DNA from 2 places in the Dickeya aquatica genome. Region 1 is predicted to be linked to the other one. Evidence: predicted binding sites of a transcription regulator. Region 1 holds the regulator's gene; the other holds the start of a gene.
The links. The regulator PhoB, encoded in region 1, activates phosphate uptake and scavenging genes when phosphate is short. The targets are predictions, from matches to a motif close to CTGTCATAAAACTGNCNNAT.
Positions count from the first base shown of each region.

Region 2: a site for PhoB is predicted at 4,806-4,825, ahead of pstS (phosphate ABC transporter substrate-binding protein PstS). Genes of this name have one in related genera too.

Region 1 covers NZ_LT615367.1:3,243,309-3,250,782, reverse strand. The annotation lists gene DAQ1742_RS14780 (SbcC/MukB-like Walker B domain-containing protein) at 1-2,791, opposite strand, end outside; gene sbcD (exonuclease subunit SbcD) at 2,788-4,020, opposite strand; gene phoB (phosphate response regulator transcription factor PhoB) at 4,450-5,139, shown strand; gene phoR (phosphate regulon sensor histidine kinase PhoR) at 5,167-6,486, shown strand; gene DAQ1742_RS14760 (PstS family phosphate ABC transporter substrate-binding protein) at 6,571-7,474, shown strand, end outside.
Region 2 covers NZ_LT615367.1:4,479,426-4,486,899, forward strand. The annotation lists gene phoU (phosphate signaling complex protein PhoU) at 11-742, opposite strand; gene pstB (phosphate ABC transporter ATP-binding protein PstB) at 756-1,532, opposite strand; gene pstA (phosphate ABC transporter permease PstA) at 1,598-2,485, opposite strand; gene pstC (phosphate ABC transporter permease PstC) at 2,485-3,474, opposite strand; gene pstS (phosphate ABC transporter substrate-binding protein PstS) at 3,622-4,662, opposite strand; gene DAQ1742_RS20305 (hypothetical protein) at 5,174-5,449, shown strand; gene glmS (glutamine--fructose-6-phosphate transaminase (isomerizing)) at 5,576-7,408, opposite strand.

The DNA of each region.
Region 1 (7,474 bases):
TCGCCTGTTGTAACTGGTTCTCGATGTGCTGTTCTTGTTGCTCCAGCGAGGTAATTTCTCCATTCAGGCGGCTGGCTTGAGACTGTGCGTGTTGCCACTGCTGCTGTGATTGCTGTACATCCTGCTCCAGCACCTGGCTTTGCTGGCGCAGTTGGGCCAGCGCATCGCTGATGCTCTGGTTGCCCATCAGTTGCCAGCGTTGCTGGCGTGCCTGCTCAAGCGTGCCCAGGGTATCAGCCAATTGCTGCTGGCCAACATTCAGGGCGGTTTCAATATCCGATAAACGCTGCTGGCTGGCGGTGATTTCAGCTTCCTGCGCTGCCAGTTGTGGCTGGCAGCGATGTTGCTCAAGCTCACTTTCTTGCCAGCGTAGCCACTCTGTCTGGCGTTGGCGCAGCCAGTCTTCCTGTTGCGCCAGTGCCGGTGCCTGTAACTGAAAGATGGCCAGCGTCTGGCTCAGGCTATCATGCAGGCGCTGTAACTCACGCTGCGTTTTCTCCAGTGACTGGCGCAACTCATCGCGTGCCAGTTGCAGTGACTCCCGCTGCTGGGCATTGAGTGCCAGTTGTTGTTGGGTATGTAATCGCAGTTTCTCGGCGGAGGTCAGTAAATCCTTACTTTCCTGAATCTGACGCAAACTGCGCTCACGGCTGGCGATGTGCGATTGTAGCGTCTGCTCTTTGGTGCTGGCTTCTTCCAGCCACTGATTCAGGGTGACGCTCTGTAGCGGGTCAAAATCAATCAGTAAGCGTTTACTAACAATCTGACACTGTTGCAGCAGGACATCAAAATCATGTTGCACACGCTGGATGGCATTGTGCTGTTGTTCGCGCTGTTGCTCCTGTAACTGCAATTGTGTGGTCGCTTGTACCACGCTTGCTTGCAGCGTTTCGACCTCCTGACGTAGCGCGTGTAACCGTATCTGGGTTTCACTGGGCCGCAATGCTTGATAACGCGCCACGGCAGGATGATGCGTTGCGCCGCACAACGGGCACTCTTTACCCGGTTGCAATTGTTGCCGCTCATTTTCCAGACTGACAATGCGCAGTTCTAATTCATGCCGTTTTTCCAGATCGGCCAAATGCTCCGCCTGGCGTTGATGTGACTGCCGCAACTGCGTTTGCTGTTGCTCAAGCGCCGCAATGCGCCGCTGGGTATCGAGATACTGTGCCTCAAGCGAGGTGCGCTGGCTCAGTAACTGTTGCAGCACGGCGCTGTGCGTGGCTAGCTGCTGGCGATCGGACTGCTGGGCAACGTGAGATTCCAGCTGTTGGCGCAATGCTTCCAGCGGTTGACTGGCTTCCTGCTGCGTGTATTGCTGCTGGTGTTCATTCAGTAATAGCTGCGCGCGCTCGCAGGCTTTTTGCTGGGCGAGGTGTTTTTCTGTCAGGGAAGCACACTGCTGTTCAAGATACTCTGACTGAATCTGCTGCTGTGCGGCTTTTTCCTGCCAGACCTGTAAGTCCTGCTGCCATTTTTGCTGCTGGGGAAACTGAGCCTGCCAGAGTGGAATGTGGCTGCCGAGAAACTGATGGCTGCTATATTGCTGGCGGTAGTTTTCCACTTCCGCGAGCTGTTGCTGGGTTTGCTCGCGCTGACGTTGCACTCTGGAGAGCGCGGCAATCAGTGTTTTTTGCTGCTCAAGCAGGCTGTCAAGCGCCTGCTGTTGCTGGGTTCGTTGGGTTTGCAGTGTTGAGATTTGATGATCGAGTGGCTGGATGCGCTCACTGATGAGCGTCTCCTGTTGCTGGCGCTGTTCTGCATGCTGCTTGCGCACGATTAGCGCTTTTTCTAATTGAATTTTCAGCAAGCTAAACGCATCTTGCTGGCGGCCAAGCTGCTGTCGCAACAGCGTTAACTGTGCTTGCAGGCGCTGTTTTTCTTTTTGCGCCCGGTCACGTTCGTTGAGTTGCGGGCGTAATTTTTCTGCCGGTTCGCTGCGGCGCAATTTCTCGATTTGGGTTTGTGACTGGCGCTGTAACTGTTCAAACGCATCGCGTTGCTGTTTTGCCTGACGCTGTGCCTGCTGGTGTTGCAACAGGGTGTCATGCCAGCGTTGATGGGTCATGATTTCTTCGCGTTGCAGTGACAACGAGTGTTCTTGCTGGCGAATGAAATCCAGTTGCTGCTCAAGTGAATGACGTTGTTCATCACTGAGTAATTCCAGCGTGGCGATTTTGGCTTTGAGCGTGTCGAGCTGGATGTGGGCTTGCTTGTGTTTCTCAAACACCCGTTCTGAAATGTGGCCATAGATATCTGTGCCGGTCAGCTCTTCAAGCAATTCGGCGCGCTGGTTAGCATCGGCGTTGAGAAAGGCAGCAAACTGCCCTTGCGACAGCATCATTGATTTGGTGAAACGGTCGAAATCGAGGCCGGTGATGTCATCGATCATCGCCAGCTTATCATTCACTTTGTCGGTGAGGATTTTACCCTCGGCACACAGCGCCAGTTCGACTTTGGGCGGTTGCAGGTTACCGTCCGGGCTGTTGTGCGCCCGCCGTTGGCTCCAGAAGGCGCGATAGGCCACGTTTTTTACTTCGAACTCCACCTCGGCCAGACAATCCGCGGTATGGCGGGTCATCAGTTCATTCTGGCCGGGGCTCACTTTCAGGCGCGGCGTTTGGTGGTAGAGCGCCAGACAGATGGCATCGAGCAATGTTGTCTTTCCGGCACCGGTTGGGCCGGTAATGGCAAACAGACTGTTGCTGGCAAAAGGCTCGCGCGTGAAATCGATTTTCCATTCGCCTTGCAGGGAGTTGAGGTTTTTCAGCCGCAAACTGAGGATTTTCATGCGCCCGCCTCCTGACGTTGTTCGTCAATGTCCTGCAACACCTGACCAAACAGGTTGCGCAGCCGCTGCCGACGTTCGTCATCAAGTTCAGCTTCTTGTGCCAGCCTGCGTTCGAAGACTTCGGTCGGTTGCAGTTCATCGAGCGTTTCGGTGTCGAGCTGTACCAGCATTTGCTGCTGCTGTTCCCGCGCCCGGCGTAGCAACAGCACATCGACATGCACAGAGGCGGTCAGCGTTTGAATATGCTGCTGTATGTCACTGAGGTAATCCTGCGTGGCGATTTCAATATCCAGCCAGACCGGCTTTTCACCCTGATAGTCACGAAAACTGGCCAGTCGCCGCTCGATTTCCGCCAGATTGCCTTTCACCAGTTGCATCGGCTGTTCTGCCGGGATGGGCAAGGTGCTGACATCCTGTAGTTTCCCTTGTTCAAAATGCACCAGATACACGGATTTTTCGTGGTTGAGCTCATCAAAACTCAGTGCGATAGGCGAGCCGCTGTAACGAATGTGCTCACATTGCGCGACCCGCTGTGGCCGGTGGATGTGACCCAGCGCAATATAGTCTGCCGGGGGGAAAGCTTGTGCAGGAAAGGCATCCAGCGTACCGATATAGATATCACGCACCGAATCTGAGGTGGCAACGCCCACCGTGGTGAGGTGCCCGGTCATAATAATCGGCAAATGTTCCCCAAGCGTTGCTCGTAGCGTGCAAGCATGCTGATAGCACGCTTGATAATGGCTGGCGATAGCATCCTGTAACGCTTGCTGTTTTTGCTCACCGGATTGCCCGGCTTTGCTGGCCAAAAGATCGCGGGCACGCAGAAACGGTATCGCGCACAAAATGGCTCCAGGCTCACCGGCACGATTATTCAGTACTAAGATGTGCTCCTGGATATCGCCATCAAAGCCGGCAATCACCTGGGTATTCAGGCAGGCGAGCAGCGAGCGGGATTCATTCAGCGTGGCGACGGAGTCGTGATTACCACCGGTGATGATGACCTGACAACCGGTAGGCTGAAGGGCTACCACAAACTGGTTATACATTTCGCGGGCATAACTGGGCGGTGTGCCGTTATCGAACACATCGCCTGCTACTATTAATGCGTCAGCCTGATGCTGTTCTACCTGGCGAACCAGCCAGTGCAGGAACGCCTGATGTTCAGGTGCCCGGCTGCGGGTGTAAAAGTACTGACCGAGATGCCAGTCAGACGTATGAATAATTCGCATGTGACTCCCTGCAGGTGAGTACAAACCACACCTTATTGCTGCCAAGGCTCGGGGGCAACAAGGTGTAACGACAGTGGCGCTAACCATTTTGTTCTGACGGTGTCATTGTTTTTACGGTGCCGTTTAAAGCGCCTGACGATACGCCGTGTTCTTATCATCGGCGATTATAGGCAGTCAGTTTAGGGCATGTCCTTTAATATCTTGCCTGAACAGGGTGGATTTGCCCGCTTTGCGAGCGGTTTTCCATGTTTGCGCCGGATATGCAGGCTGATAGTGGGGATGTGATGACCACGATATTCGCGCCAGGTTGCCACGCCATGAGCCGAGGGCAAGTGAGCAGGGCGGGGCTGGATTTTTCATAAATCTGTCATAAAACTGACGCATAATGCACACCGCATGCTACCCGTGACGATTAACGGCAGGATTGATATGGCAAGACGTATTTTGGTGGTGGAAGATGAAGCACCGATTCGTGAGATGGTGTGCTTTGTGCTGGAGCAGAACGGCTATCAGCCGGTTGAGGCTGAGGATTATGACAGCGCCGTTACCCGGCTGACCGAACCTTACCCTGAACTGGTGTTGCTGGACTGGATGCTGCCCGGTGGTTCTGGCTTGCAATTTATTAAGCACATGAAACGCGAAGCGCTGACCCGAGACATTCCGGTGATGATGCTTACCGCCCGGGGGGAAGAAGAAGATAGGGTACGCGGGCTGGAAGTGGGGGCTGACGACTATATCACCAAGCCGTTTTCGCCCAAGGAACTGGTGGCGCGGATCAAGGCGGTGATGCGCCGTATCTCCCCGATGGCGGTGGAGGAAGTTATTGAAATGCGCGGACTCAGCCTTGACCCTTCCTCGCACCGTGTGACAACACAAGATCATGCACTGGATATGGGGCCGACCGAGTTCAAGCTGCTGCATTTTTTTATGACGCACCCAGAACGGGTATACAGCCGTGAGCAGTTGCTCAATCATGTCTGGGGCACTAACGTGTATGTTGAAGATCGTACTGTTGATGTGCATATCCGCCGCCTGCGTAAAGCACTGGAAACCAGCGGGCATGACAAGATGGTACAGACTGTTCGGGGTACCGGATACCGTTTCTCAACGCGCTATTAATCGCGCCTTTGGTGGAGAACGTCGGTCGTGCTAGAACGTTTATCCTGGAAAAAGCTGGCGCTGGAGCTGGCTTTTTTTTGTTTTCCCGGTCTGCTGTTAGGGCTGTTTATCGGCTATCTGCCCTGGTTTTTGCTGGCCTCGGTCATCAGTGCATTGTGCTGGAATTTTTATAACCAACTGCGTTTGTCCTACTGGTTATGGGTGGATCGCAGCATGACGCCGCCGCCTGGCCGCTGGAGCTGGGAGCCGCTTTTTTATGGCCTGTATCAAATGCAACTGCGTAACCGGCGGCGGCGGCGAGAATTGGCCTTGCTGATAAAGCGCTTTCGCAGCGGGGCTGAGTCATTACCGGATGCTGTGGTCATCACCACAGAAGAGGGCAGTATTATCTGGTGTAACCGGCTGGCACAACATCTGCTGGGTTTTCGCTGGCCAGAGGATAATGGCCAGAATATCCTCAATTTGCTGCGTTATCCTGAATTTACCCAGTACATGCAACAGCAGGAGTTTAGCCGCCCGCTGACGCTGACGCTGAAAAATGCCCACCATGTGGAATTTCGTGTGATGCCCTATTCCGAAGGCCAATTACTGATGGTGGCGCGGGATGTGACGCAGATGCACCAACTGGAAGGCGCACGGCGCAACTTTTTTGCTAATGTCAGCCACGAGTTACGTACACCGCTCACGGTATTGCAGGGCTATCTGGAGATGATGAGCGACGAGTCGCTTGAGGGCACGTTACAAACCAAAGCCCTGCACACCATGCAAGAGCAGACTCGCCGTATGGATGGGTTAGTGCGCCAGTTGTTAACGTTATCGCGTATTGAAGCTGCCGCAGCGATTGATCTTACCGAGAAAGTGGATATTCCATTGATGCTGCGCTTGCTCAGGCGAGAGGCAGAAACCCTCAGTCAGGGGCGGCATGAAATTGTGTTTCGTGTCAACGAACAGCTGCAAGTGTTTGGTAATGAAGAGCAGTTGCGCAGCGCCGTCTCGAACCTGGTGTATAACGCCGTGAACCATACGCCATCAGGGACACGTATCGAAGTGTGCTGGCAACAAACACCGCAGGGGGCAGAGTTTCAGGTAAGTGATAACGGGCCGGGCATTGCACCGGAACATATTCCCCGCCTGACAGAGCGTTTTTACCGTGTGGATAAGGCACGCTCGCGCCAAACCGGTGGCAGCGGGTTAGGGCTGGCTATCGTCAAACATGCGCTGGGTCATCATGATTCCCGTCTGGAAATTATCAGTGAACAAGGTGCTGGCTCCCGCTTTTTATTCACCCTGCCAAACCGGTTGCTGGTTCGCTCAGTGCTGAATCAAAACGCCACCAATCCACAGTGATGAAACCGTCGCCGGCAGCGGCAGGGCTTGATTGTCATTGCCGCTGTGCCGAGAATAGCCGCTGTCTTCTAATGGAAATTGCCGATGAGTTTGACCTGCCGTTTGTCTGTCTTGCTGTTGTGCCTGTTAAGCCTGTGTGGCATTGCTGCCCCGCCGTCGATGCTGGCAGGCAATCTCTCCAGCGCCGGGTCTGATACGCTGGCAAACCTGATGACATTCTGGGCGGCGGATTTCACGCAGCATTACCCCGGCGTGAATGTGCAAATTCAGGCCGCTGGCTCGTCATCGGCTCCCACGGCGTTGGCGGCCGGGGCCGCGCAGCTTGGCCCAATGAGCCGGGCAATGAAAAGCAGCGAAATTGAGCTATTCGAACAACACTATGGCTACCCGCCAACGGCAGTACCGGTCGCACTGGATGCGCTGGTGGTGCTGGTTAATCAGGATAACCCTCTGCCGGGCCTGACATTGCGCCAGCTGGATGCCATTTTTTCTGTTACGCGGCGCTGTGGGGCCAGCAAAGCGGTGCAACGCTGGCAGGAACTGGGGTTGTCTGGTGTCTGGCAGCAGCGTTCATTATTGCGTTATGGGCGTAATTCGGCGTCGGGGACTTATGGTTTTTTTAAGCAGCAGGTACTGTGCGGTGGGGATTTTTTATCACAGGTCAATGAGTTACCCGGCTCAGCTTCGGTGGTGCAGGCGGTTGCTGCCTCGGTGAATGCGATTGGGTATGCCAGTATCGGGTTTCGTGCCAGCGGCGTTCGCGTGGTGCCGCTGGCCTACGGTGAGGCCGATGACTATGTGTTGCCGACAGCGGAGACTATCCGTAGCGGCCGTTATCCCTACACGCGTTATCTCTATATCTACGTCAATAAAGCGCCCGGCAGGCCACTGGAGCCGTTGACGGCGGCCTTTCTGGGGCGCGTGTTGTCGCCACAGGGGCAGGCACTGGTCAGTCAGGACGGGTATTTACCGCTGCCAGAGGCTACGC
Region 2 (7,474 bases), 1.2 Mb from region 1:
AGCGGGATCGTTATTCCGGTTTGCCTGCGTCTTTTTGCGCCAGCATTTTTTCCAGCGCATCACCGCCGAGGTGGCGGAAATCCTGGCCTTTAACGAAATAGAAAATGAACTCGCAAATGTTCTGGCAACGGTCACCAATACGCTCGATGGAGCGGGCACAGAACAGGGCGGTCAGCACGCTGGGAATGGTACGCGAGTCTTCCATCATGTGCGTCATCAGTTGACGCACAATGCCTTCGTACTCTTTGTCCACTTTCTTGTCTTCCATGTAGATGCGCTTGGCTTCATCCAGATCCATACGCGCAAACGCATCCAGCACATCATGCAGCATCTGCACGGTGTGATTGCCCAGCGACTCCAGGCTGACCAGCAACGGCTGGTGCTGGTGGGAAAACTTCTCCAGCGCGGTGCGGCAGATTTTGTCCGCCACATCACCAATACGTTCCAGCTCGGAAATAGTCTTGATAATGGCCATCACCAGGCGCAGGTCACTGGCGGTTGGCTGGCGCTTGGCAATAATCCGCACGCACGCCTCATCAATGCTCACTTCCATCATGTTGACTTTAGCATCGCCTTCAATCACGCGCTGCGCCAGCTCCGCATCCTGATTGTGCATGGCGGTAATAGCATCCGTCAGTTGCTGTTCCACCAGCCCGCCCATCGTCAACACCTGGGTGCGGATGCTTTCCAGTTCGGCATTAAACTGACCGGAAATATGTTTATTCAGATTAAGATTTTCCATGATACTCCCGTAATCAACCGTAACGACCGGTGATGTAATCTTCGGTCTGCTTCTGCCGTGGCGCGGTAAACAGGGTGTCGGTATCGCTAAATTCAATCAGCTCACCCAGGTACATAAACGCCGTATGGTCGGAGCAACGCGCCGCCTGCTGCATGTTATGCGTGACGATCACCACGGTATAGTCTTTCTTCAGCTCGGAAATCAGCTCTTCGATACGGCCGGTGGAAATCGGATCCAGCGCCGAACAGGGCTCGTCCAGCAACAGGACATCGGGACGAATGGCGATGCCGCGGGCAATACACAAACGCTGCTGCTGACCGCCGGACAGGCTATAGCCGCTCTGGTGCAGTTTGTCTTTGGTTTCCTGCCACAACGCCGCCTTGGTCAGCGCCCACTGTACGCGCTCATCCATTTCCGCCCGCGACAGCTTCTCAAACAGCTTTACGCCAAAGGCAATGTTGTCGTAAATCGACATCGGGAACGGTGTCGGCTTCTGAAACACCATGCCCACTTTGGCGCGCAGCAACGCGATATCCTGGCTATCTGTCAGAATATTGTTGCCATCCAGCAGGATATCGCCTTCAGCGCGCTGCTCAGGATAGAGCTGATACATTTTGTTCAGGGTACGCAGCAAAGTGGATTTACCACAGCCAGACGGCCCGATAAACGCCGTCACCTGATTTTTGGCGATATCCAGTGTGATGTTTTTCAGGGCGTGAAATTTTCCATAATAGAAATTCAGATTACGCACCTGGATTTTGCTGGCGGATGTCTCTGTGACCATACTCATTAAGACGTCTCTCTTCTGGCGAACGCCGCCTGCGCGACGCTCAAATATTCATTAATGTTGCTGGGTTAACGTGTTTTTTTGGCAAACAGTACGCGTGCCAGAATGTTCAGCAGCAGCACACACAAGGTAATCAGCAGCACCCCGGCCCACGCCAGCCCTTGCCACTCTTTGAACGGGCTCATGGCAAACTTAAAAATCGTGACCGGCAGGTTAGCAATCGGATGCATCAAATCAGTGCTCCAGAACTGGTTCGACAGCGAGGTAAACAGCAGCGGAGCGGTTTCCCCGGCGATACGCGCCACCGCCAGCAACACACCGGTAATAATGCCGGATACCGACGCTTTCAGGGTGATAGCCGAGATCATCTTCCATTTCGGTGTCCCCAGCGCATAGGCCGCCTCACGCAGGCTATCTGGCACCAGTTTCAGCATGTTCTCGGTGGTACGAATCACGATAGGTATCTGCAACAACGCCAGTGCAATTACGCCCGCCCAGCCGGAGAAGTGCTCCATTTTGGTTACTACCAGCGTGTAGACGAATAACCCAACCACAATTGACGGCGCAGACAGCAGAATGTCGTTAATGAAGCGAATAACCTCAGAAATGAGTGATTTACGACCATACTCCGCCAGATAGACGCCCGCCATAATCCCCAGCGGGGTGCCCAGTAATGTGGCCCATACAATCAGTAACCCGCTACCGACAATCGCGTTGGCCAGCCCACCGCCTGCGGTATTGGGGGGCGGCGTCATTTCGGTAAACAGCGACAGCGACATGCCATCAATGCCTCGGGTGACGGTAGACATCAGGATCCACACCAGCCAGAACAGGCCAAATGCCATCGTCAACATGGATAAAAACAGCGCAATACGGTTTTTCTGACGACGCCACGCCTGCATCTTGCGGCGGGTTTCCAGCGTATCGGAATGGGTTTCAATGCCAATGCTTGCCATCAGCGTGCTCCTTCATTTTTCGCCAGACGCATAATCATCAGCTTCGAGCAGGCCAGCACGATAAAAGTAATCACAAACAGGATCAGGCCCAGCTCCATCAGCGCGGCGGTATGCAGCCCGGTATCCGCTTCGGCAAATTCGTTGGCCAGCGCCGAGGTAATACTGTTACCCGGCATGTAGAGCGAAACGCTGTCGAGCTGGTAGGTGTTACCGATGATAAAGGTCACCGCCATGGTTTCACCGAGCGCCCGGCCAAGCCCGAGCATCACGCCGCCAATCACGCCATTTTTGGTAAACGGCAGCACGATATGCCAGATAACTTCCCACGTAGTACAACCGATGCCATACGCCGACTCTTTCATCATCACCGGCGTTTGCTCGAACACATCGCGCATCACAGCGGCAATATAAGGGATTATCATAATGGCCAAAATGACCCCGGCGGCCAGAATGCCGATACCGAAAGCCGGGCCGGAAAACAGCGAACCGATGAGCGGAATGCCAGAGAGCACATTGCCGACCGGCTGCTGGAAATATTTGGCAAACAGCGGAGCAAAAACAAACAACCCCCACATGCCGTAAACAATACTGGGGATTGCCGCCAGCAGCTCAATCGCCACCCCAAGCGGACGCTTCAGCCAGCCGGGTGCCAGTTCCGTCAGGAACAGCGCAATACCGAAACTGATGGGAATGGCGATAATCAAGGCAATAAGCGACGTCACCAGCGTGCCGTAAATCGGCACCAGCGCACCGAATTGCCCGGCAGGCGCATCCCACTCTTTGTTCCACAGGAAAGAAAAACCGAAAGTTTTGATGCTCGGCCAGGAGGCGAACATCAGTGAGACGATAATGCCGCCCAGCAGCAGTAACGTCAGCAGGGCCGCCAGTCTGACCAGCGCCCCGAAAAGGATATCGCCCTGTTTTCCCGGCGGGGTAATGGTTTTGCCTACAGGTATATCCGCTATAGTTGTTGGCTTATCGTCAGCCATACGTCTCTCTTCTTTCAGATAACGGCGTTTTTCAAATAACTGCGTCTTTCAGATAATCAGGCGGCGCTATCAACGTCGGAGGTGGATAGACCGATTGCGGTTTATCCACCTCAGGAGACTGACTCAACCGTTCCTGACCGACTGCAATCAGTATAGTGCTTTACCGCTGCTGTCTTTAATTTGTGCTTTCCATGCAGCGCGAACCTGAGCAACCACATCTTTAGGCAGGGTGGCGTAATCCAGCGCTTTCGCCTGTGCATCGCCTTTCGTGTAGGCCCAGTCGAAGAACTTCAGCACTTCGGTGCCCTGCTCCGGTTTGCTCTGCTCTTTGTGCAGCAAGATGAAGGTGGTTGACGTGATAGGCCATGCATCCGCCCCTTTCTGGTTAGTCAGGTCTTGTGCAAACGACTTGCTCCAGTCCACCCCTTTGGCCGCATTGCTAAATGAAGTTTCCGTCGGGCTGACAGCTTTGCCATCGGCAGAGAGCAGCTTGGTGTACACCAGATTGTTCTGCTTGGCATAGGCGTATTCGACATAACCGATAGACCCCGGCAGACGCTGAACAAACGCAGCGATACCGTCATTGCCTTTACCACCCAGACCGGTCGGCCAGTTCACCGTGTTACCGGCACCAATCTTCTCTTTCCACTCGCTGTTCACTTTCGCCAAATAGCTGGTGAACACATAAGAAGTGCCAGAACCATCGGCACGACGCACCACCGCGATATCCTGATCCGGCAGTTTCACACCAGGGTTCAGTTTAGCGATGGCCGCATCGTTCCATTTTTTAATATTCCCCAGGTAGATATCACCCAGCGTTTTGCCATCCAGAGTCAGTTCACCGGCATTCACACCCGGCAGGTTAACCGCCAGTACGATACCGCCAATCACGGTCGGGAACTGGAACAGGCCATCTTGCGCCAGCTTGTCATCGGCCAGCGGAGCATCGGACGCGCCAAAATCGACGGTCTTGGCGGTAATTTGTTTCACGCCGCCGGAGGAGCCGATGCCCTGATAGTTCACTTTATTGCCGGTCTCTTTCTCATAAGAGTCTGCCCACTTGGCATAAACCGGAGCGGGGAATGTCGCACCTGCACCAGTGAGATTTGCTGCGGCGAAAGCAGAAACCGCCGTCAGAGAAAAACTTGCAGCAACGATACTGGCAACAGTGGTACGCATGAGTTTCATAATCCCTCCTGTGGGATACCTAGACGTGTAGACCCGGAGCTATTGTTTAATCGGTAGAGGTGTCATCCGCAGCGTGTGCGCGATCACAATGTCATTTGCTGGAAGAGAAAATAGGTCAATTCGGTGACAGTAAAATGTATGAAATATGACAGTTATGTGACAGGCACATCAGGGACAGTTGGCGACACGCGCGTCCCTCAACAAGAGCGGGGAAAAGAGAGGGTAAATAGAGGGTAAAGAGGCTGAGGAAAACACACTGTTTTGAAAACACGCTGTTCTTAACACATGCGGCTTTCACCTCTCAACCACAACATGGCTTTTATTAAATAGCATACTGTCCAAAATTAGAAAACCCGATTAAACGCTATACCGCAGGCAGGGCGATTCTGTTACAAACCATGTACTCTTGCGTAAAAATAAAAATAACAGAAAAGACAGATTTCTCTGATTAGCAGGGCGTTAATTACAGCAGTAAAGTAAAAGCGTGTTAATACTAAAAGGAGTTCAATGTATGCACGCAGCCAAGAAATTTATAATAGCCAGCACATTATTATGTGCTCCATTTATAACAAATGCCTTTGATTCCAATCCATTTGACAGAGAGCAACTGCTATCCGCAGGTAATGGCGATAAAATTTCCCAAACCAATATTACAATAAGGGATATTAATGAAATGATGGATCGAATAAAAAAATTAGAAAACAAAAACGAAGCATTAACGAATCAAATTGAATGTCTAAAAAGAGATATCAACAATATTAAAGGCAAATCAAAGTTAATATGTTAACTATTATCCATAAAATATCATGACTACCTCGTATTTAATGTAAAAAAGAAAAGCCCTGAGAGATTAAATCAGGGCTTTTTTATGCCAGGCGAAGAATCACGCTCTTCGCTCAGTCACCGGCAAACCTTACTCCACCGTTACCGATTTCGCCAGGTTACGCGGCTGGTCAACATCGGTGCCTTTAATCAGCGCCACATAGTAAGAGAGCAGTTGTAGCGGCACCGTGTAGAAAATAGGCGCGATGAACTCTTCAACATGCGGCAACTGGATGATTTTCATCATCTCGCTGTCAGACGTGAACCCGGCCTGCTCGTCGGCAAACACATAGATTTCACCGCCGCGCGCGCGCACTTCTTCGATGTTGGATTTCAGTTTTTCCAGCAAATCGTTATTAGGCGCGACCACAACGACTGGCATATCAGCATCAATCAGCGCCAGCGGGCCGTGTTTCAGTTCGCCTGCGGCATACGCTTCTGCGTGGATGTAGGAAATCTCTTTGAGCTTAAGCGCGCCTTCCATCGCAATCGGGTACTGATCGCCACGGCCGAGGAACAACGCGTGGTGTTTATCAGAGAAGCCTTCTGCCAGCGATTCGATAAGCTTGTCCTGTGACAGCATCTGTTCTATACGGGCGGGCAGCGCCTGCAACGCCTGCACGATTTCACGCTCAACCTCTGCCGCCATCCCGCGCAAACGGCCAATACGCGCCACCAACATCAACAGCACCGTCAGTTGGGTAGTAAAAGCCTTGGTGGAAGCAACACCGATTTCAGCCCCGGCGCGGGTCATCAGCGCCCAGTCTGATTCACGCACCAGTGAGGAGCCCGCCACATTGCAAATCGCCAGCGAACCGAGATACCCCAGCTCTTTTGACAAACGCAACGCTGCCAGCGTGTCAGCCGTTTCACCGGATTGCGATAAGGTGATCATCAGGCTGTTTTCACGCACCGCCGGTTTGCGATAACGGAATTCGGAGGCGATTTCCACATCGCAAGGAATACCCGCCAGCGACTCAAACCAGTAGCGCGACACCATGCCCGCGTTGTATGACGTACCGCAGGCAATAATCTGTATATGTCGCACCGTTGCCAGCAGCGCCTCGGCCTTAGGCCCCAGCTCTGAGAGATGAATTTCACCGTGGCTAAAGCGCCCTTCGAGCGTGTTTTTGATGGCCAGCGGCTGCTCGAAAATCTCTTTTTGCATGTAGTGACGGTAGGCCCCTTTATCGCCAGCGTCATACTGCACGTTTGATTCTATCTCTTCGCGCTGCACCTCTTTACCGTGACGATCGACGATGCGTACCGTGCGGCGGGTAACTTCCGCGATATCGCCTTCTTCAAGGAAGATAAAACGGCGCGTTACCGGCAACAGTGCCAGCTGGTCTGAGGCGATAAAGTTCTCCCCGACGCCCCGGCCAATCACCAGTGGGCTGCCGGAACGGGCGGCAACCAATACGCTGGGGTCGCGGCTATCAAGCAGCACCATGCCGTAAGCACCGCGCAATTGCGCAATAACACGCTGCACCACGTCATGCAGTGAGCCGCCCTGCTGTTGCTCCCAATGCACCAAATGGGCAACGACTTCGGTGTCGGTTGCAGAGGTAAACTGATACCCACGCGACACCATCAATTCACGTAATGGTTCGTGATTCTCGATAATGCCGTTATGCACCACGGTAATATGGCCAGACACATGCGGGTGCGCATTATGCTCGGACGGTTCACCGTGCGTTGCCCAGCGGGTATGCGCAATCCCGGTGCCACCGGTCAGCGGGTGTTCTTCCATCGCCTGCGCCAGCACCTGCACTTTACCCAGACGACGCAGGCGTGAAACCTGCCCATCATGGCCCACCACCGCCAGACCGGCAGAGTCATAACCCCGGTATTCAAGGCGGCGCAGCCCTTCCAGCAGGATTTCAGCTATATCTCGTTGCGCGACAGCGCCAACAATTCCACACATCGGTTGTATTCCTGTAAACGTGACATATTGTGTCACCGCGATGTCTTTAGACCTGATTATTCCGGT